Regions from separate parts of the Pseudoxanthobacter soli DSM 19599 genome, predicted to be linked through region 2. Evidence: riboswitches for the same ligand, from Rfam matches in the RefSeq annotation. Region 2 holds a riboswitch; each other region holds the start of a gene.
What was found. A riboswitch is a leader RNA that binds a small molecule or an ion and turns the genes downstream of it on or off. The one in region 2 is predicted to bind thiamine pyrophosphate.

Region 1: it holds a riboswitch for thiamine pyrophosphate, as region 2 does, so the genes downstream of both, BUF17_RS19675 (ABC transporter permease) here and thiB (thiamine ABC transporter substrate binding subunit) in region 2, are expected to answer to the same signal.
Region 3: it holds a riboswitch for thiamine pyrophosphate, as region 2 does, so the genes downstream of both, thiO (glycine oxidase ThiO) here and thiB (thiamine ABC transporter substrate binding subunit) in region 2, are expected to answer to the same signal.
Region 4: it holds a riboswitch for thiamine pyrophosphate, as region 2 does, so the genes downstream of both, thiM (hydroxyethylthiazole kinase) here and thiB (thiamine ABC transporter substrate binding subunit) in region 2, are expected to answer to the same signal.

Annotation. Positions count from the first base shown of each region.
Region 1 is NZ_FRXO01000012.1:59,101-64,116, forward strand. It holds gene BUF17_RS19670 (GAF domain-containing protein) at 40-1,014, opposite strand; TPP riboswitch at 1,342-1,444, shown strand; gene BUF17_RS19675 (ABC transporter permease) at 1,605-2,351, shown strand; gene BUF17_RS19680 (ABC transporter substrate-binding protein) at 2,521-3,432, shown strand; gene BUF17_RS19685 (sensor histidine kinase) at 3,485-4,960, opposite strand.
Region 2 is NZ_FRXO01000004.1:283,929-288,944, reverse strand. It holds gene BUF17_RS11535 (ABC transporter permease subunit) at 1-1,384, opposite strand, end outside; gene thiB (thiamine ABC transporter substrate binding subunit) at 1,425-2,459, opposite strand; TPP riboswitch at 2,590-2,691, opposite strand; gene BUF17_RS11525 (TerC family protein) at 3,044-3,721, shown strand; gene BUF17_RS11520 (ribbon-helix-helix domain-containing protein) at 3,753-4,124, opposite strand; gene BUF17_RS11515 (DJ-1/PfpI family protein) at 4,223-4,828, opposite strand.
Region 3 is NZ_FRXO01000012.1:5,351-10,366, reverse strand. It holds gene BUF17_RS19490 (thiamine phosphate synthase) at 320-940, opposite strand; gene BUF17_RS19485 (thiazole synthase) at 937-1,719, opposite strand; gene thiS (sulfur carrier protein ThiS) at 1,724-1,924, opposite strand; gene thiO (glycine oxidase ThiO) at 1,921-2,916, opposite strand; TPP riboswitch at 3,079-3,179, opposite strand; gene BUF17_RS19470 (APC family permease) at 3,409-5,016, opposite strand, start outside.
Region 4 is NZ_FRXO01000001.1:556,650-561,665, reverse strand. It holds gene BUF17_RS02375 (bifunctional diguanylate cyclase/phosphodiesterase) at 1-1,764, opposite strand, end outside; gene thiM (hydroxyethylthiazole kinase) at 2,088-2,957, opposite strand; TPP riboswitch at 3,013-3,130, opposite strand; gene gltX (glutamate--tRNA ligase) at 3,368-4,747, shown strand; gene BUF17_RS02360 (DUF2865 domain-containing protein) at 4,710-5,016, opposite strand, start outside.

The sequences.
Region 1 (5,016 bases), on a different contig from region 2:
CCGGCGCGGGGCGGCGCGGACGCCTTCCAGGCGGGCGCGTCAGTTCGGCCGGGAGAGGCCGAGGCGGGCGATCTTGCGGTGCATGGTGGCCCGGCTGATGCCGAGGAGCCGTGCCGCGGCCGAGACGTTGCCGTCGGTGCGCGACAAGGCCCTCTGCACCGCGCCGCGCTCGGCGCCCGTCAGGCTTTCGCAGGGCACTTCCTCCTCGCCCAGCAGCAGGTCGTCGGCGGGGAAGGGATGGGCGAGGCGCTCGTCGGTCAGGCCGTAGGCGATCCGGGCGGCGCGGTTCGCGCCGATCACGAGATCCTCCCGGTCGACCGCGATCATGCCGCCGGCGCCGCGGCCGACATCCGGGCACAGCAGCACGCGGGCGTGGCGGTACATCTCGCGGAAATGGCGGGCCTCGATCTTCTGCGCGGCGTCGCAGGCGGCGGCGGCGACCACCTTCAGCACGGGCATCGTGAGATCGGCGCGGCAGGTCGAGACGTCGAGCGCGGCGATGATCGCGCCCTTCTCGTCCCAGATCGGCGCCACCGTGCAGCTGAGGCCGATATTGCGGGTGAGGAAGTGCTGGTCGCGATGGATTGTCAGCGCCCGGCCCTCGGCGAGGCAGGTGCCGACGCCGTTGGTGCCCTCGCTCGCCTCGCTCCACACCATGCCGGTCCAGAGGCCCGAGGCGCGGAAATCGGCATCGTCGCCCGGCACCCCGCGCCGGTCGAGCGGAACGCCGTCGCGGTCGGTTAGAAGCACGCAGCAGCCCGCCTCGCCGACCGACTGGAACAGCCGGTCGAGGGTGTTCTGCGCGAGCCTGACCAGCGGCTCGACCCGCTCGAGCGCCACGCGGAATTCGGCGTGGCTCAGCTGATGCGGCGGCTGGTCCTGTTCGGGGTCGAGGCCGTATTTCGTCAGCGACCGCGACCAGGACGCGGCAACGGCCGATTTCGCCGCGGACGCCGGATTGCGCAGCGTCGAATAGACCTGCTCGGCGTGGCGCGCGTCGTGTGTTCCCACCATGTTCACCCGCCTTTTTGTTGTTCGGTCGCGGTGCGCCGCCCAGGGGGCGAACGCAGGTTCGATGTCGCGGCCGTCATGCGGTCCGCCATCATCCGGCGGGTTTGTGGCGGAAGTCAATGCGGGCGGCGCTCAACTTTCGTTTGAGCGCACGATCCACGCGCGTGCAGGGGCGTGCCGGGCGCCGGGATGCAAGGCTGACGCCACGTTGTGGAGCGAGACTGGGCCAATGGCAGGCGAGACAGGCTCCCGATCGGCGGCCGCGGACGGCGGTCCACGGCGAAACGGCCCCCGGCGCATTGACGCCCGGCATCGGCGCGATATTGTGGTCGGTAATCCGAGGGGCGCGCCGGGCGGCGCTGAGACGGCGGTGAGCCGAACCCTTGAACCTGATCCGGGTCATGCCGGCGTAGGGACGGAGCGAGGCCATAGGCCTTCCCCCACGTTTTCCTGTCGTCGCCAAGACCGCGCTGGTCGCAGTCGCCATGGAACTCCCCATGGACTGCGCGGGGAGAACGGGCTTGGACGAGGCCTTGCCGATGGAAGACACCGCGCCGCGGCGCAGGCGCGTGCGGCGCCCGCTTGGCGCCACGATGGCGGTGGTGCGCGATGTCTGCGGCGGGCTCGCGGCCGTGGTCGCGATCTGGCAGGCCGCGATCTGGCTGTTCCAGCCGCCGGGCTACATGCTGCCGGCGCCGGCCGACGTGATCGCGGTGCTGGTCGAGCGGCACGACATGCTCCTGCGCAATGCCGCGGTCACGCTTGCCGAAGCGCTGCTCGGGCTCCTGTTCGGGACGCTGGCGGGGGCGGCGGCGGCGATCGGCATGGCGGCCTCGCCCATCGCGAACCGGCTCGCGTGGCCGCTGCTCCTGGTGCTGCAGGCGATCCCGGTGTTCGCCATCGCGCCGCTTCTGGTGGTGTGGTTCGGGTTCGGGCTGGCGTCGAAAGTGGTGATGACCTCGCTCGTCATCTTCTTCCCCGTGACCTCCGCCTTCGCCGACGGCATCCGCCGCACCGATCCGTTCCTGCTCGACGCCTGCGCGCTGACGGCGGCGACGCGGTGGCAGACGCTGATGGCGGTGCGGGTGCCGATGGCGCTGCCGGGATTCATCTCCGGCCTCAGGGTCGCCGCGCCGCTGGCGCCGCTCGCCGCGGTGGTGGGCGAGTGGGTCGGGGCGGCGAGCGGGCTCGGCTTCCTGATGATCCAGGCCAATGCCCGCATGCAGACGGGCGACGTGTTCGCCGCCCTGTTCATTCTCGCCGTTCTCACGCTGGCGCTGCGCGCCTGCGTGGATGCGGCGACCGCCCGTCTCGTGCCCTGGCAGCGTGAAGCGCCATGAGCGGGCGGCAGGACGATCCCGCGGACGGCCCGCGGATCGCCGGGCATCCCCTCCGCCCCGGCCGTGGCGCCACGCCGCGCCCGGGCGGGCGGCGAGTCCACCGGTTATAGCGTCGAGTTGAGAAGGAGAAGCACCCTTGATGCGCGCTTTCGCCCTTGCCGTCGGTCTGATGATGGCCGGCCTTACCGCCACCCCGGCCGCCGCGGCCGACAAGCTGACGGTTCTGCTGGAGTGGTTCGTCAACCCGGACCACGCGCCGCTGATCATCGCCGAGCAGCTCGGCATGTTCGAGAAGGCCGGGCTCGACGTCGCGCTCGTGCCGCCGACCGATCCCGCGGCGCCGCCGCGCCTGATCGCCGCCAAGCAGGCGGACGTGGCGATCCACTACGAGCCGAGCCTGTTCCTCGACGTCGATGCGGGCCTGCCGCTGATCCGGTTCGGATCGCTCGTCGAAACGCCGCTCAACACGCTGACGGTGCTCGAAGGCGGGCCGATCCAGAAGCTCTCGGACCTGCGCGGCAAGCGGATCGGGTTCTCCGTCGCCGGGTTCGAGGACGCGCTCCTGCAGACGATGCTGAGCTCGGCCGGGCTGACGAAGTCCGACGTCGAGCTCGTCAACGTCAATTTCTCGCTCTCGCCGGCGCTGATCTCCGGGCGTGTCGATGCCACCATCGGCGGCTATCGCAATTTCGAGCTGACGCAGATGCGGCAGGAAGGCCATCCCGGCCGGGCGTTCTACCCGGAGGAGCACGGGGTGCCGCCCTATGAGGAGCTGATCTTCGTCACCCACCGCGATCTCGCCAGCGACAACCGGCTGCCGCGGTTCCTCGCGGCGGTGGAACAGGCCTCGCTCTACATCACCAACCATCCGCAGGATGCGTGGCAGCTGTTCATCAAGGCCTATCCGGATCTCAACAACGACCTGAACAAGCAGGCGTTCTTCGACACGATCCCGCGCTTCGCCAAGCGGCCGGGCGCCATCGATCTCGGCGCCTACCAGCGGTTCGGGACGTTCCTGAAAGAGCAGGGCCTGATCAAGACGGTGCCGGCCGTCGGCCAGATCGCCGTCTCGGTGCGATAGGCGTCGAGGCGGTCCGCCGTTTTCCCGGCCGGCAGTCGCCGGCCGGCTCTCCTCAGACCGTTTCCTCCGGCGCGAGCTGCGTCAGCGGGAAACGCAGCCGCCATTCCAGCCCGCCCGGCAGAAGGTCGAGATCGGCGGTGCCGTCGACGGCGCGCGGCACCAGCCGCTCCAGCATCACCCGGCCGAAGCCCTTGCGGCCGAGATCGATGACGGTCGGGCCGTGCTCCTCCTGCCAGACGACCTCGAACAGCGGACGCTCGCCGTCCGTTATGCGCTGCCATGCGACGCGCACGCGGCCGGCGGGCACCGACAGCGCGCCATATTTCGAGGCGTTGGTGGCGAGTTCGTGCAGCGCGAGGCCGACATTCTGGGCCGCTTCCGGGCTCAGCAGCGCATTTTCACCCTCGATCACCACCCGTTCGCCGCTGCCCTCGATCACGTGGCCGAGCTGGGTGTCGACGAGTTCGCGCAGCGAGGCGCCGTGCCAGCCGCTGTCGACGAGGAGGTCCAGGCTGCCGGCGAGCGCACGCAGCCGGGCCGAGAAGCGGATGACGAACGTGCCGACATCGTCGACGGTGCGGGCGGTCTGGCGGGCGATACCCTGCACGACCGCGAGCAGGTTCTTGGAGCGATGCGTCAGCTCGCGCATCATCACCTTGAGCTGGCGCTGGTGCTCCTTGTGGGCCGTCACGTCGATGGCGACGCAGACGAGGCCCGAGATCGCGCCGTCCTCATAGAGCGGCTCGACCCGCAGGTCGTACCAGTGGATCTTCTCGCCGATCCGCAACGAGGCTTCCACCGTCTCCGGAACGCCCGTTTCGAGCACGGTGCGCTTGACCGGGTTGATGATGGTGGACGTGAGATCCGGCAGGCTTTCCGTGTCGGTGAAGCCGATGAAGTCGTCCACCTTCATGCCGTGCGGCGGATTGCACATCCACGAATAACGCAGGTCGCGATCGGTGGTGTAGACGGTGATCGGCGAGCCTTCGAGCGCGAGTTCGAAGCGTTTGGTCGCAGCCGACAGCTCACGCGTGCGTGCTTCGACGCGCGATTCGAGGTCGGCGTTGAGCGCGGTCAGGCGCTCGACGAGAAGGCGCCGCTCGCTGGCGTCGGCCTCAAGGCGGCTGTTGGCCGCGGCGAGTTCGGCGGGCGAGGGCAGTCGCAGAAGCCTGGGCAGCGCGATCCAGAGCGCCGCAGCGGCCGCAAGCGAGAGGAGCGCCGTCGCGGCCTTCACGATTCCGGCGGCGGCGTACCACGGGAACCAGAGCGTCAGGAAGTCGCCTAGGTGCGCAAGCGCGCTGGCGCCGATGAAAGCCGCGAACAGCCAGCCGATGCGGCGGCGCGTCGGGTCTAGATCGCGCGAGCGGTGCACGAAGATCAGGATCGCGACCGGGATGGCGATATAGGCCACGGCCATGACGAGGTCGGAGATCGCATGCAGGGCGACGAGATCGGGCCTCCAGAGCAGACAATAGCCGTAGGGCACAAGAGACGCCGCCCCGAGGACGTCGGTCAGGAAGGGAGGCATGCAAGCCGTCTCCGTTTACGCGCCCGTGCCGGCCGGGTTTGAACCACCGACCCGGC
Region 2 (5,016 bases):
GCCGGGCAACCAGCGGACCGTCCACCAGACGCAGGCGGTTCCATCCGCTGATTCCGAGGCTGTCGGCGAGGCGCCCGTAGCGCTCGGCGGCGACCGTCAGCGGCGGCTCGATCAGGCGCATGGCGAAGGGCAGGGCCATCAGCGCGTTGACGAGCACGATCATCGGGATCCCGAGCGCGAACGGGTCCGCAAAGCGCCTCGCCACCACGAACAGTCCCGCGGCGAGCGTGAATGGCGGCATCAGCAGGATGGCGATGCCGGCCGAGTCGACCAGCGCGGCGAGCCGGCTTCGTCCGGCGGCGAGGCGCAAGCGGCGCGCGAGCGTGGCGAGGCCGAGCGCGAGCGAAACCGAGAGCAGGGCCGCCGGCAAGGCGATGGCGAAGCTCGTCGCCAGCGCGGAGAGCGTGGACGGCGCGGCGAGAGTGCCGAGCGCGGGGATACCTGAAACGACGACCGCCGCGATCGGGAGCAGGACGAGCCCGCCAACGATGACAAGCACCACCGCATCGAGCAGCGCGAGCGCGCGGGATCCGGTATCGCCGCGCGACTCATGCCAGCCGGACGTCACGATTTCAGGCAGGCGGCGTTCCATCCTGAACACCGGAGCGACGAGCGCGAGGCAGACGGCGATCTGGACACCGGCCAGCGCGGCGGCGCGCGGGAAATCGGCATCGAACCTCAGGGCTTCATAGATCGCGACTTCGAGGGTCGCGGCGCCCGGCCCGCCGCCGAGCGCCAGCACCAGGGCGAAGCTCGTGAAGCAGAGCAGGAAGATCAGGGCGGCAAGCGAAGGCGTCTCCCGCATCAGCACCGGCCGGTCGATCAGCCGGAACATGGCGAGCGGCGACATGCCGAGGTGGGTCGCGAGGCGCCAGTGCTCGGCCGGAACGGCTTCGATGGCGGCGAGGAACACCCGGGCCGCCAGCGGCGCGTTGAAGAACACATGGCCGATCAGGATGCCCGGAAGGCCGTAGAGCCAGCTTCCCGGCTGCCAGCCGAGCGCGCCGAGAATCGCGCCGAGCCAGCCGGCGCGGCCGAACACCGCGACGACGCCGAACACCACCACCACCGGCGGCAGCACGACCGCGAGGTTCAGGATCGCCAGCAGAACCCGCCGGCCCGGAAACCGGCTGCGCCGGGCGAGAGCCAGCGCCAGCGCCGCGCCGAGCGCAAGCGACAGCACCGTTGAAAGCGTCGCCTGCATCAGCGTGAAGCGGACGATGTCGCTGACATAGCCCCACGGCAGCGACGGCAGGTCGCCCCCGGCCGCTGAGATGAGGCCGACGATCGCCGACGCCATGATGCCGATCACGACGGCCAGCGCCGCGATACCGGGCAGCAGCATCACGCCGGCGCCGCGGATTCGGACGGCACGGGCTGTCATGGGGCGACCGGACGGGCCGGAAATGGGCAGAGCGCCGCGTTCACTGACCCATCGCCGTCAGCCAGCCGTCGAGCCAAGTGCGCCGCTTCGCCGCCACCTCGGCGGGGTCGGGCAGGAAGCTCTTGGTCGGCTTCGGCAGGTCCTTGAAGGAGGCCGGCAACCCGCCTTCTTGAAGTTTCGCCGGATACATCCAGTTGGTTTCCGGAATGGCGGACTGGAAGGCAGGCGTCAGCATGAAGGCGAGGAAGGACTTCGCCAGATCCGGCTGACGGGAGCTTGCGACGACGGCTGCGGTCTCGACCTGCAGCACGTGGCCTTCGGGGAAGATCGCGGCTTTGTATTTGTCGGTCTTGTCCGCGGAGATGTGGTAGGCCGGAGAGGTCTGATAGCTCAGCACCATGTCGGCCTCGCCCTTCAGGAACAGGCCGTAGGCTTCCGACCAGCCCTTGGTGACGGTGACGATCTTCGGCTTCAGCTGCTTCCAGACGTCGTCGGCCTTGTCGCCGTAGATCGCCCGGACCCACAGCAGCAGCCCGAGGCCCGGCGAAGACGTGCGCGGGTCCTCGATCACGAGCGACGGAGCGTTCGGCGCGGTGAGATCAGCGAAACTCTTGGGCGGATTTTTCAGCTTTTCGGAATCGTAGACGAACGCGAACCAGCCCCAGTCGAACGGAACGAACGTGTCGTCCGTCCAGGGCACCGGAAGGTCGAGGCCGGAAACGGCGAGGCCAGACGGGGCGAACAGCCCGGTCTTGCGGGCTTCGTCGGCCATGTTGGTATCGAGGCCGAGCACGACGTCGGCCTTCGTCGAAGCGCCTTCGAGCTTGAGGCGCGTCAGCATCGCGCCCGCATCCTCGATCGCCACCCATTCAAGGGTGCAGCCGCAGGTTTCCTCGAAACGCTTCTTCACGATCGGCCCCGGCCCCCATTCGGCGGCGAAGCTGTCGTAGGTGTAGACCGTGAGCGTCGGCTTCTCCGCTGCGGCGGCCTCGCTCGCGAGAGGCAGGGCGGAGGCGAAGGCGCCGAGGGCGAGAGAGCCCGCAAGAGCGGCGCTGATGAAGCGGCGTGTGAGCATAGACGTTCATCCTGCTGGCAAAACGGGCAAATCTGGCTCGTTCGGCGCATCGGCCAATCCGTCGGCACGGCGTCACGACGATTGGTCGTTCGGCCGAGGCGACAGTTGGCGCGATGAGGGGATGGGCGTGTCAACGCCGTCATCTCGATCCCTCCGCCGGTACGATCCGGATCAGGTTCGACGGGTTGGCTTGCACGCCTCTCAGCCCATTCGGGCACCCCGCGAGACAAGGTCGACGTTAGCCACCGCCCGGCGCGGATGCAATCGGTTTGGTGCGGACGGAAGGTGGGCGCGACACCGGGCTGCGTTCGCCGCCGCCCGGCATCGGCTGGTGAAGAGAGGCCGGCGGCCCGAAGCGCCCTCTCGTTCCATACGGCCCTACGGTCAGCGGGCATGTCGTCATCTCGCCGTATCGCGCCGTTCGTATGGAAAAGGAGGGAACCCCACCGCCTTGCAATCATGACGGGACGGGTTTAAGCCCGGAACATTCAGCATTTCCGGGGCGTTCTGTCCGGAAGTCGCCATCTGACGTTCTCCCGACCCCGCCTGCCTCGTTCACTCCCGAAAGCGAGAGACGTACCCCCGTGGAAATCTTCACCGGATTGTTCGAGCCTGCGGCTTTGACCGCTCTGGTGCAGGTGCTGCTGATCGACGTGGTGCTTGCGGGCGACAATGCCGTCGTCGTCGGCCTCGCCGCAGCGGGGTTGCCACGCGAGCAGCGCCTCAAGGTCATCCTGGTCGGCATTCTTGCCGCGACGGCTCTGCGCATCGTGTTCGCCTCCATCGCCGTGCACCTGCTTGCCGTCATCGGCCTGCTGCTGGCGGGCGGCATTCTGCTGCTCTGGGTGTGCTGGAAGATGTGGCGCGAGATCCGCGCCGACCACGAGGCGGAAAAGGCCGCGATCGCCGACGACGCGGAGGCGGAGGAGACGGTCGTCTTCGCCGGCAAGGGCAAGGAGGGCGGGAAGCCCCGGAAGACCTTCGGCCAGGCCGTGACGCAGATCATCGTCGCCGACGTTTCGATGTCGCTCGACAACGTGCTCGCCGTCGCCGGGGCCGCTCGCGAGCATCCGGGCGTGCTGATCATCGGCCTTGCGCTGTCTGTGGCGCTGATGGGGCTCGCGGCTTCGCTGATCGCCTCGATGCTGTCCCGCTTCCGCTGGATTTCCTATGTCGGCCTCGCCATCGTCCTCTACATCGCGCTCAAGATGATTTACGAAGGCTCGCTCGAGGTTCTCCAGCATCTGCCTGCGGTGACCTGAGGGCTCATCGCCGGCCGCGAGGGGACGCGCATCAGGCGCTTTCCCGCTCGCTCACGAGCGCGCGGGCGGCGTTCTCCCGGGCGAGGATACGTTCCGCATCGAGGCTGCGGATGGGTACTGCGCGGTTCGAGGGCACCTCTCCGGCGAGTTGCAGCGCGAGATAGCGTCCACAGCACACCCGCAGGAACGAGGCAAAGTTCTCGATCTCGCCCTCGCTCGCCAGCTCGTCATAGAGCCGGGAGACGAGCTGTCCGAGCGACAGCCCGTCGCGACGGGCGATCTCTTCCAGCGTCGTCCAGTAGAAGTCCTCAAGGCGAATGCTTGTGGAAACGCCGCTGAGGCGTATCGAGCGCGTGCGATTGCGCCACAGAGCTGGATCGGCTCCGACGAACAGACGGCACATGGCGTTCCATCCTCCCGGCTCTTGCTTTTCGGGCGATGATAGCACGCCGCGGGCCGGTCCGCCCGCCGTTCCTGTCCGGCGGGCGGATGCGGCGTTTGTCAGGCGGCGGCGAGCACCTTGTCGGCGTGCTCGATGTGCGTGCCGAGAACGGTGAGGAACTGGCCGATCCACGCCGGATGCGCCGGCCACGCAGGAGCCGTGACGAGATTGCCGTCCGTCACCGCGCCGTCGATGGCGATATCGGCATAGGTGCCGCCGGCGAGTTCCACTTCCGGGCGGCAGGCCGGGTAGGCCGAGCAGGTGCGACCTTCCAGCACCTTCGCCGCAGCGAGCAGTTGCGGGCCATGGCAGATGGCGGCGACGGGCTTGCCTGCGTCGAAGAAATGGCGCACCGCGGCGATCACCCCGGCGTCGAGGCGGAGATATTCCGGTGCCCGCCCGCCCGGGATGACAAGCGCGTCGTAGTCCTCGAGCGTGATGTCGGAAAACGTTGCGTTCAGCGTGAAGCGGTGACCGGGCTTCTCGCTATAGGTCTGCTGGCCTTCGAAATCGTGGATGGCGGTCGCGACCCAGTCGCCCTTCTTCTTGCCCGGGCAGACGGCATCGACCTTGTGGCCGACGGCGAGCAACGCCTGGAACGGCACCATGGTCTCATAGTCTTCGGTGAAATCGCCGACGATCATCAGAATGCGCTTGGCAGCCATCTCGCGTCTCCTTGTTCTTGGCACGCCTCGCTCGGGCCGCGCCTGGAACGCAGGCCGGCGGGCGCGTCTCTCTAGGGTGACGACTATACCATCCGAGATCGGCGGGGCGGGTGTTAGCCCGTTGTTGCGGGAGCGCTGCCACTGGACCGCAGCCTCGCAAGGCCCTATTCCAGAAGCGAATTGAACGA
Region 3 (5,016 bases), on a different contig from region 2:
CTGCCGGTGTGACGCAATCAAACCATCAGATATATTGGCAGTGAGGTCCGCCCTGTTTCCGGAACAATGACTTGCGGAAAAGGCGTTTCCGCGCCGCGAGGCGCTGCAAGGCCGGGATGAGAGGCGTCTCTGCCTCTGGCACTCCGGGTGCGGCCTCCGTCACCGGTGCCGCGCAGCTCGGGAGTTGCCGGCCGGCAACCGGGCTGATGCGGAGGGTCACGGGCCGGCTCGGATGCCCCGAAGCATGACCCATCCTCGTTGCAGGATCCGGTCCGACGGGTCCAGTTGCCGGCCGGCAACCGGCGCGGCGGGTGACGGGTCAACGGCGAGATATGCCCGCAGGGCGGGTCCGCGAAATCCAGTCCTGACAACGCGTTGCCGGATCCGGGCTCGTAACGATGTCCGTGACGACGGCGACGCTCGTCGCCCCCGCCTGGAGGCACGCCCCTGCCCTCTCCACGGTGATGCCGCCGATGGCGACGAGCGGCAGGTCTCCGATCACCCGCCGCCACGTCGCGATCCGGTCGATGCCTTGGGGAACCCATGGCATCGCCTTGAGCCGCGTCGGGAAAATCGGCCCGAGCGCGACATAGGCCGGGTTGACCGAAAGCGCTCGGTCGAGTTCGTCATGGGTGTGCGTGCTGACGCCGACGGCAATGCCGGCACGGCGTAGCGCCGGCACATCCGCGCCGTCGAGATCCTCCTGACCAAGGTGGATGAAGTCGATGCCTTCATCGATCGCGAGACGCCAATGATCGTTGAGAACGAGCCTGGCTCCGGCGGCCCGGCAGAGATCGCGGGCACGCCGGACCTCGTCGCGCAGATCAGGCGCCGAGGCATCCTTGATGCGCAGCTGCACCAGCTTGATTCCGGCGGGCAGGAGGCCCGCGATCCAGGCGGCGCTGTCGACGACGGGATAGAACGGATCGAGCGGCATCATGCGAGCACCGGCCGGCCGAGCAGGGGCGTCGAGGGCGCGGCCATGTCGCGCGGCTCGATCGGATCGGCTTCATAGGCCGCGCGCCCGGCCTCGACGGCGAGTGCGAACGCGCGCGCCATGGTCACGGGTTCACCGGACTTCGCGACGGCGGTGTTGACGAGGACGGCGTCGTAGCCGAGTTCCATCGCTGAGCACGCATGAGACGGGAGGCCGATGCCCGCGTCGACGACGAGCGGGATGTCCGGGAAGTGGGCGCGCAGCGCCCGCAGGCCGAACGGATTGCCGAGGCCCCGACCCGAGCCGATCGGCGAGCCCCAAGGCATCAGCACGCGGCATCCGGCCTCGACCAGCTTCTCGGCCACGACCAGATCCTCCGTGGTGTAGGGGAAAATCTCGAATCCGTCGGCCGCCAGGATGCGGGCCGCCTCGACGAGCGCGAACGGATCCGGCTGCAGGGTGTCTGTTTCGCCGATCACCTCCAACTTGATCCACGACGTGCCGAACAGTTCCCGGGCCATTTGAGCCGTCGTCACCGCCTCCTGCGCGGAATGGCAGCCGGCCGTGTTCGGCAGAACGCGCACCCCGAGATCCCGGATCAGCGACCAGAATGCCTCGCCCGCCCGCGCGCCGCCGGCTTCGCGCCGCAGCGAGACCGTCACGATGCCAGCCTGCGCCGCGCGCACGGACTCTGCGAGGACGGCCGGGGAGGGATATTGCGCCGTGCCGAGCATCAGCCGGGACGGCAACGAAACGCCGTAGACGGTGAACGGGTGTGACATCGGTTTATCCTCCCTGGCGCGGGGTTACGATTTCGACCTTGTCGCCATCCGCGAGCGGACGAGCCGGGCGCTGTGCCGCGGGCACGAAGCGGCCGTTCAGGGCGGTCGCGACCGTCTGGTCGCCGTAATCGAGTTCGGCGAGGGCATCGGCGAGGGTGCCGGCGACGATCTCGACCGGCTCGCCGTTGATGAACACCGTCTTCATTCGTGATCCTCCCAGGGTTCGCCGTAGGCTGCGGCCACGGCGCGCCGGGCGCACCAGGGCGACAGCAGGAAGCCGTGCCGGTAAAGGCCATTGATCCGGATCGTGCGCCCGTCGACATCGACCGCGGGCAGATTGTCGGGGTAGGCGGGTCGGACGTCCGTTCCGACTTCGACGATCTCTGCCTCTCCGAAGGCGGGATGAAGCGCGAAGGCGCCGCCGAGAAGCTCCATCATCGAGCGCGCCGTTATGCGGCCCCGCTCCTCGCTTTCGATCATGGTGGCCCCGATCATGAACAGGCCGTCCGCCCGGGGCACGACATAAAGCGGCATCCGCGGGTGTAGCAGGCGGACGGGCCGGGATAGACGGACCTCGGTGCTGCGGACGAGCAGCATCTCGCCCTTGACGCCGCGCAGCGCCGACGCGGGCGTTAAAGGCGGGCGCTGCTCCCGCGCGGCGAACCCACGGCAGTCGAAGATGCGGTCGGCGTCGATCGCGAAATCGGTGACGTCCGTGTCGAACCGGATCGGCACGCCGGCCTCGGCGAGGCGGCGGGCGAGCGCGGCGAGGGCACGACGTGGATCGAGATGACCCTCGTGCGGAAAATGGAGGCCGCGGGAAAAGCGGCCGGCGAGGGCCGGCTCGAGGGTGGCGATGGCGTCCGGCCCCACCATGTCGAAGCCCGACGTGCGCCGTGAGAAGCGCTCCAGTTCGGCGCCGTCGCGTGCAGGCGCGACGACGAGCGTGCCCGCAGCCACCGTCTCCGGAAAGCGCTCCCGCCACCATGCCAGAGCGGCAAGGCCACGGCGAAGGACGGCCTCGTCGGCGCTTTCCCGCTCGCACCAGGGTGCGAGCATGCCGCCGGCGAACCAGGAGCACGAGCGCGCGCCGAGATGGCTGCCGCGGTCGACCACCTCGACGGTCGCCCCGCGCTCGACCAGCGACAGCGCGGTCGTGAGCCCGGCGACGCCGGCCCCGACGACGAGACATCTCATCGCCGGGACCCCCGGCTTTGTGGCGTCGAGGCCGATGGCCTTATCGATCGGAGATCGGGCGGCAGGGCAGGGGTGAGCATGGGCGGGCATCCCTCGAAACGGATCGGACGGATCCGGGACGACGATGCCGATGACGATTGGAGGGGCTCTCGTGGCGACCGTTCAGGCCGTGGTTCCCGTCCCTTCGCCGGCATGACCCGGATCAGGTTCGAAGGGTTCGGCCAATGCCGTCTCAGCCCAAGCGGGCGCCCCTCGGAACAGTGGGACGTTAGCACGCCGGCTTCTTTGCCAACAAGGTCCGGCCGGCGGTCGGTTACGGACCTGGCGACGGGGGAGGGCAGGGGCCGTCCCCGCCCTTTCTTGGCTGCAGCGGCGACATCGTCACCGCTATTGCGATTCACCCGGCGGAGAAGGCCTCCGCCGGGCCCGAAAGCGGCAATTGATAGAAGGGATAACCCATTGATTTGAAAAAGCTATGGAAGAGCCTGGCCTTCAGCCGGTTCCTGGTTCGGCGCCGGCATCCAACTGAGCGGCCTCGGGCGTGAGCCAAGCCGACCGATAGGACCAGACGTAGAACCCGAGTGAGACGACCGTGACGGCTACGAACGAGCCCATCTCGGAGAGAAGGCCGAGACCGCCGAATCGCGGGCTTCCGACATAGGAGATCGCCGCCATCGTGACGAGATAGGCGGGAAACCACGCGCCGGCTTTCAGCTGCCGGCCGATATCGTGAAAACCGGTCTTGGCCTCGTAATAGATCCAGAAGCCCAGCCCCGCGACGATGATGAAGATGACCTCTCCGGTCAGGGGCCACGAAGACCAGTAGAGCAGCAACGACACCGCGACGAAGGTCACGGGCGCGAGCACGCCCGCGAACGGCAGCCGGACCGGCCGTACGGCACTCGGGGCGAGCCGTCGCAGCGAGATGAACGCGACCGGCGCGCAAAGGTACCCGATGACGTAGCCGACCGAGATGACCGCGGCGAGTTCGTCCCAGCTCGGAAAGACCCAGAGACACGCGATCGACGCGGCGAGCACCGCCCACATCGCCGGGCGCGGCAGAAGGGTATGCTTGTGCAGCCGCCCCATGGATTTCGGCATGTGGCCGTCGCGCTCCATGCCCCACAGCATGCGCGAGGCGGACGCGAGATAGATCACGCCGGATCCGGACGGGGAGACGAACGCATCGAGATAGAGCAGCATCGCCAGCAGCGACAGGTTCAGCGAGATGGCGAGATCGGCAAAGGGCGAGCGGAAATCGAGCCCGCTCCAGCCGCCGCCGGCTGCAAGCTGGGACGGCGGCAGCGCGCCGATGAACGCGACCTGCAGCACGACGTAGATCACGAGGCACAGCGCCAACGACCCCAGCACCGCGATGGGAATGGTGCGGTTCGGGTTCTTTGCCTCGCCCGCGAAGCTGATTGGCGTCTGAAAGCCGTTGAAGGCATAGACGATGCCGGCGCCGGTCACCGCCGTCAGCGCCCCGGACCAGCCATATGGCGCGATGCTGCCGTTTCCGACCGCGGAGAAATTGGAGGCGTTGAAGCCGAGATAGATCAGCGTGCCGGCCGAGAACAGCGGCACGAAGATCTTGAAGATCGTCACCGCCTTCACCGCCCGCAGGAACACCTGCATCGACCAGTAGCACAGCATGAAATAGACGACGCAGAGCAGGCTCGCGACCAGGAGGCCGGTGTGGCTGAGCGACTGGGTCTGCGAGGAGAACAGTTCATGCGCCCAGGGATAGTCCCAGTTGCTCATGTACTGCACCGAGGCGGAGGCCTCTGAAGGCACCGTGCTGGTGAAGCCCACGAACCCGGCCCAGTCGCCGATGAAGCCGACGAGGGAACCGTGCGAGAGCTTGGCGAACCGGCCCATCCCGCCAGTGCGGGGCATCATCGGGCCGAGCTCGCACAGGGTCAGGGCCGTCAGCGCGATGATGAAGGCGCCGATGATCCAGGAGAAGATCGCCGCCGGCCCGGCATAGCCCGCCGCGTGTGCGGCACCGAACAGCCAGCCGGATCCGATGATGGTTCCGACGCCGGTCATCAGCAGGCTGACGAGGCCGATGGTGCGCCTCTGCTGTCCCCCCTCGCCAGG
Region 4 (5,016 bases), on a different contig from region 2:
AAAGCGGTCGATGTCGATGATCAGCAGGCCGGTCTGCTTGCCGTGGCGGTTGCTCTCCCGCATCATCAGGCTCAGCATCCGGAACATGGCGCGCCGGTTCGGAAGTCCGGTCAGCGTGTCGTGCATCGCGTCGTGGCGAAGCTGTTCCTCGGCCCGCTTGCGCGAGGTGATGTCGGTGTGCGAGCCTGCCATCCGGTAGGGCATGCCCTCGTCGTCCCGGAGCGCGACGCCGCGCGCCAGAACCCAGATATAGGACCCGTCGGCCTGCCGCAGGCGGTGTTCCACCATCAGCTGCGGCGCCTTGTTTTCCAGGTGCGCGGCAATGCGTGCGAGCACGTTCTCGCGGTCGTCCGGATGAATCGAGTCCGTCCAGGTATCCGGCCTGTCGTTGAGGACGACGTCCTCCTCCAGGCCGAGCAGCGCCTTCCAGCGCGGTGAGTAATAAATGCGGTCCGAACGCAGGTCCCAGTCCCAAAGCGCATCGTTCGCGCCGCGCACCGCCAGCGCGTAGCGCTCCTCGCTCTCCTTCAGGGCCATCGCGGCGTGGCGGCGCTCGGCTTCCGACGCGAGGAAGACGTTGAACCAGTGCGTGAGCTCCGCCGTTTCGCCGGTTCCCACCACGGGCAGCGGCTTCAGATCTGCGGTCGGATGCTCAAGCGTCTTGAAACGGTCAATCAGGGCGCGGATCGGCCGGACGATCCGGTTCGATCCGAGGATGCCGGCGACGATGACGATCACGAGGCTGCCGCCAAGGATCAGGACGGTAAGAATGCCGATCGCGCGGGCCGGCGCCTCGACGGAGGCGAGCGGCGTCACGTTGACCACGAACCAGCCGATGTTCGCCGCCTCGGCATAGGCGACGATGGCACGTTGGCCGTCGATAAAGGCTTCCGTCGCCGGCTCATCTCCGGAAATCGCATCTATGACCGCTTGAGGCGCGGGTTGACCGATCCTCGTGCCGTCCGCTGCAAACAGCACGACGCCGTCGCGCGCCACCACCAGCAGGGTGCCGGGATTGCGACTGTTCGCTGTACGCAGATGCTGAAAAAGTTCGTCGGCGCTGAGATGGACGATGAGCGCGCCGATCATGTCGCCACCGGCGGAAGGAAGGGACTTGTCGGGACTGCCGGACGGTCCGATCGCGTGCACGGCGATGCCGAACGTCACGACCGAGGGATCCCCACCCGGCACCGTGTCCGCCCCCAGCCAACGGATGCTCGGATCTCCGTCCCGGATCGCCAGCAGCATGCGGTCGCGCTCGGCCCGGCCCGGCGCCCCATTCTTAGGCGGGGCACCGACGCGGAAATAGTTGCCCTGCGTATCGATCACGTCGATCGCCACGATGCCGCGCAGCGCGAGATAGCCGGAGAGGGCGTCGCGGATGGTTTCCTGAACGAGGGCGGGTCTGGGAGCGCCTTCCTCCGCCGGAGGCAGCGCCGCCAGCATGGTGCGGACGTCGGCAATGCCGGCGATCGCGGTGACGAGCCGCTCGACCTCGTTGACCTGGAGCGTGAGGAAATCGGCTTCGGAGGCCAGCGTGGCGCGCAAGTTCCGCGCCGTGAGGTCACGGATGGTGCTGCTCGCGACGTGATAGGACATCACGCCCTGAACGCAGAGCGGCGCGACGCTGAGCAGAATCACGAACAGGGCGAAATTGGCGGCAAGCGAACCGGCGAAGCGACGCTCTTGACGCGGACCGTCGCCTCCGCCGGCACGTTGGCGCGCGGCATCGGCCGATCCGAGTTCGGATAACGTCTTCTTCATGCTTCGCGCCCGCCCAAACGCACCTCTGGGAAGCCCAGCGGCGAGGGGCGGGATCGTTCAACGCGATCCGACCGACTCGCGCCGCAAGCCGGCCTTCCACCACGACCGGTTGCCACGCATCCCACTTATCCTCTCCGGCGAACCATATCAGCCTGAGAGAATTAAGGAACACCGATAAAGGCGTTTATTACTGGCAGAAATTGCAGCCGGCTTCGGCCGCGCCAGTCGCCGGGCGCGTGCTGAAAAGGCAAAGGCGGCGAGCGCCGGCTTCGGCCGGCGACAGGCCTTCGGGACCTTCTACGGCACGCGAATGCCCGGGGGCATCAGCCGGTGGCGGACACCACGGCGATCCGGGCGCGGGCATCCAGCACCTCCGGCGTGATGCTCCAGAGCGCATCGTGCAGGTGGACGGCGAAGCTGCCGGGGCCCCGAGGGGGCTCGCCGGGGCCGACGTCAGCGGCGATCTCACCGGCGACCGCGATCAGCGTCATCGCGCCCACGGCCGCCTCCAGAGGGGCGATGCCAGCGCCGAGGAAGGCGCCGATCAGCGCCGTCGCGGTGCAGCCCGTGCCGGTCACGCGCGTCAGCATTTCCACGCCGTTGGAGAGTTCCACCCGCCGGGTGCCGTCGGTGACGATATCGACGGGGCCGGAAATCACCACGACTGCGCCAAGGCGGCGCGCGAGGGCATCCGCATGGCCGGCGGCGTCGGCGACGCCGTGTGCCGCGTCGACACCTCGCCCGGCGACGCCGCCCGCGGCGGCGGCAAGGATCTCGGAGGCGTTGCCGCGCACAACGGCCGGCCGCTCTGCGAGCAGGGCGGAAACGGCCTCACGGCGGAAGGCCGTGGCGCCGCCGGCGACCGGATCGAGCACCCACGGCCGCCCTGCCGCGACGGCGGCACGGACCGAGCTGATCATCGCCGCGAGCCAGGGAGCGGAAAGGGTGCCGATATTGACCACCAGCGCGGAGGCGATCGCCGCAAATTCCGGCGCCTCCTCGGGCGCGTGCAGCATGGCGGGCGCGGCTCCGGCAGCGAGCAGCGCATTGGCCGTCGGGGTCATCACGACATAGTTGGTGATGTTGTGAACGAGCGGTGCCGCCGCCCGCATCCGCGCAAGCGCCTCGCCGGGGCTGAGCGAGAGCGGCGCGACGGTGGGCTCGCCGGATGGCGAAAGGATATCGCCGGACATGGGTCGTCTCCTCGTTGGCCGGCTGAGGAGACGGTGCGGCGCGCCACCCTGAGAGGCCGGTGCCGACGGGCCGCTCCCTTCGCCGGCATGATCCGGATCAGGTTCGATGGGTGTGATCTCAGCCGTCGCGGCGTTCCCGATGGAAGGCGGCGACGGCACCCCAGGCCGATCCTTGAGCATAGACCATCGGCCGGTGAAAGACGACGCGGATGAAAGCCGGCCCGCCCCGGTGCCCGGCACTTATCCCCGGTCCGTCCGCTTTGCCCCCGGCCGAAGCGTCCGGCATCGCAGCGGGTGAGACCCGTCGTGGCGGCGAACTCGTCCGTTCCCGCCTGCCGCGCGGCGGGCTATATAGCGGCGCGCCCCGTCAACGACATCACGGCCGGGCCTGGGACGAGAGCTGAGAGACGATGACACCCACGGTACGCTTTGCGCCTTCCCCGACAGGCTACCTCCATCTCGGCAATGCCCGCACCGCGCTGATCAACTATCTGTTTGCACGGCGCAACGGCGGACGCTTCATCCTGCGTCTCGACGATACCGACCGGGAGCGCTCGACCGCGGCCTTCGCCGACGCCATTCTGGAAGACCTGGCCTGGCTCGGGATCGAGCCCGATGCCGTCGTCCGGCAATCCGACCGCTTCGGGCGCTACGATCAGGTTGCCGAAGACCTGCGGCGCTCCGGTGCGCTCTACGACTGCTACGAGACGGCCGAGGAACTCGACTATCGCCGCAAGCGCCTGCGAGCGCGCGGCCTGCCGCCGGTCTACGACCGCGCCGCGCTGGCGCTGACGAACGACGACCGCGCCCGCCTGAAGGCGGAAGGCCGTTCGCCGCACTGGCGTTTCCTGCTGCCCGACGCCGTGGCCGGATCGGCAAAAGGAACGACCGGCGCAGATGATGCAAGCGTGGTGTCCTGGACCGATCTCGTGCGCGGGCCGACGAGCGTCGACCTGCGTTCGCTATCGGACCCGGTGCTGGTGCGCGCCGACGGTTCCTATCTCTACACGCTGCCGTCCGTCATCGACGACATCGACCTCGGGATCACGCATGTCATCCGCGGCGAGGACCACGTCACCAATACGGCGGTTCAGATCGCGCTGTTCCAGGCGCTCGGCGGGCCGGTGCCGTCGTTCGGGCATCACAATCTTCTCGTGCTCGCCGACGGCAGTGCCATGTCGAAGCGCACCGGAACCCTGTCGCTGCGCAGCCTTCGGGCGGAAGGCTACGAGCCCATGGCCGTCGCCTCGCTCGCAGTGCTGGTCGGGACGTCGGAGGCGGTCGAGGCGGTTGCCTCACTCGACGACCTCGCCGGCCGCGTCGACCTCGCGCATATCTCCCGCGCTCCGGCGCGGTTCGATCCGAGCGATATCGCCGGGACCAACGCTGAACTGGTCCACGCCATGGACTATGAGGCGGCCCGGCCCCGCCTGGACACGCTCGATGCCGATCTCGGGCCGGCATTCTGGGAGGCGATCCGCGCCAACCTCACCGTCGTCGCCGATGCCGAGGCATGGCGGGACGTGGTGCGGGGGCCGCTCGCGAAGCCGGCGGGCGACGCGCAGGATGCGGCGTTTCTGGCCGCGGCGAGGGATCTGCTGCCGCCCGAACCGTGGGACGCGGCGAGTTTCCGCGCCTGGACCCAGGCGGTTTCCGCTGCCACGGGCAAGCGCGGCAAGGCTCTGTTCCATCCGCTTCGCGTGGCGATGACCGGGCGCGAGGACGGCCCCGAGCTCGCCAAGCTGATGCCGCTCATTGGGTTTGAAGAAATGTCGGCCCGACTGTCCTGACGCGGAGCGGCGGCTTGCTGATCGCCGGCTTTGCCGGTGCCGCCGGTTCAGCTGACGACGCTGACGCAGAGGCCGCTGCGGCATCCGCGGGTGCGGCGCCATCGACGACGGCCGGATCCGCAGCGGTGACGGCGGCCGTTCCCGGCTGGGCCACGTCGACGACGCCTGTCGGCCGGCTCATGTTGTCGGGAGCGGCAGCGTCCGCGGAGCAGCTGCAACCCGGGATGCGCCCGTCGCGGAAGCGGAAGGCCGCCGGCAGCTGATTGTAG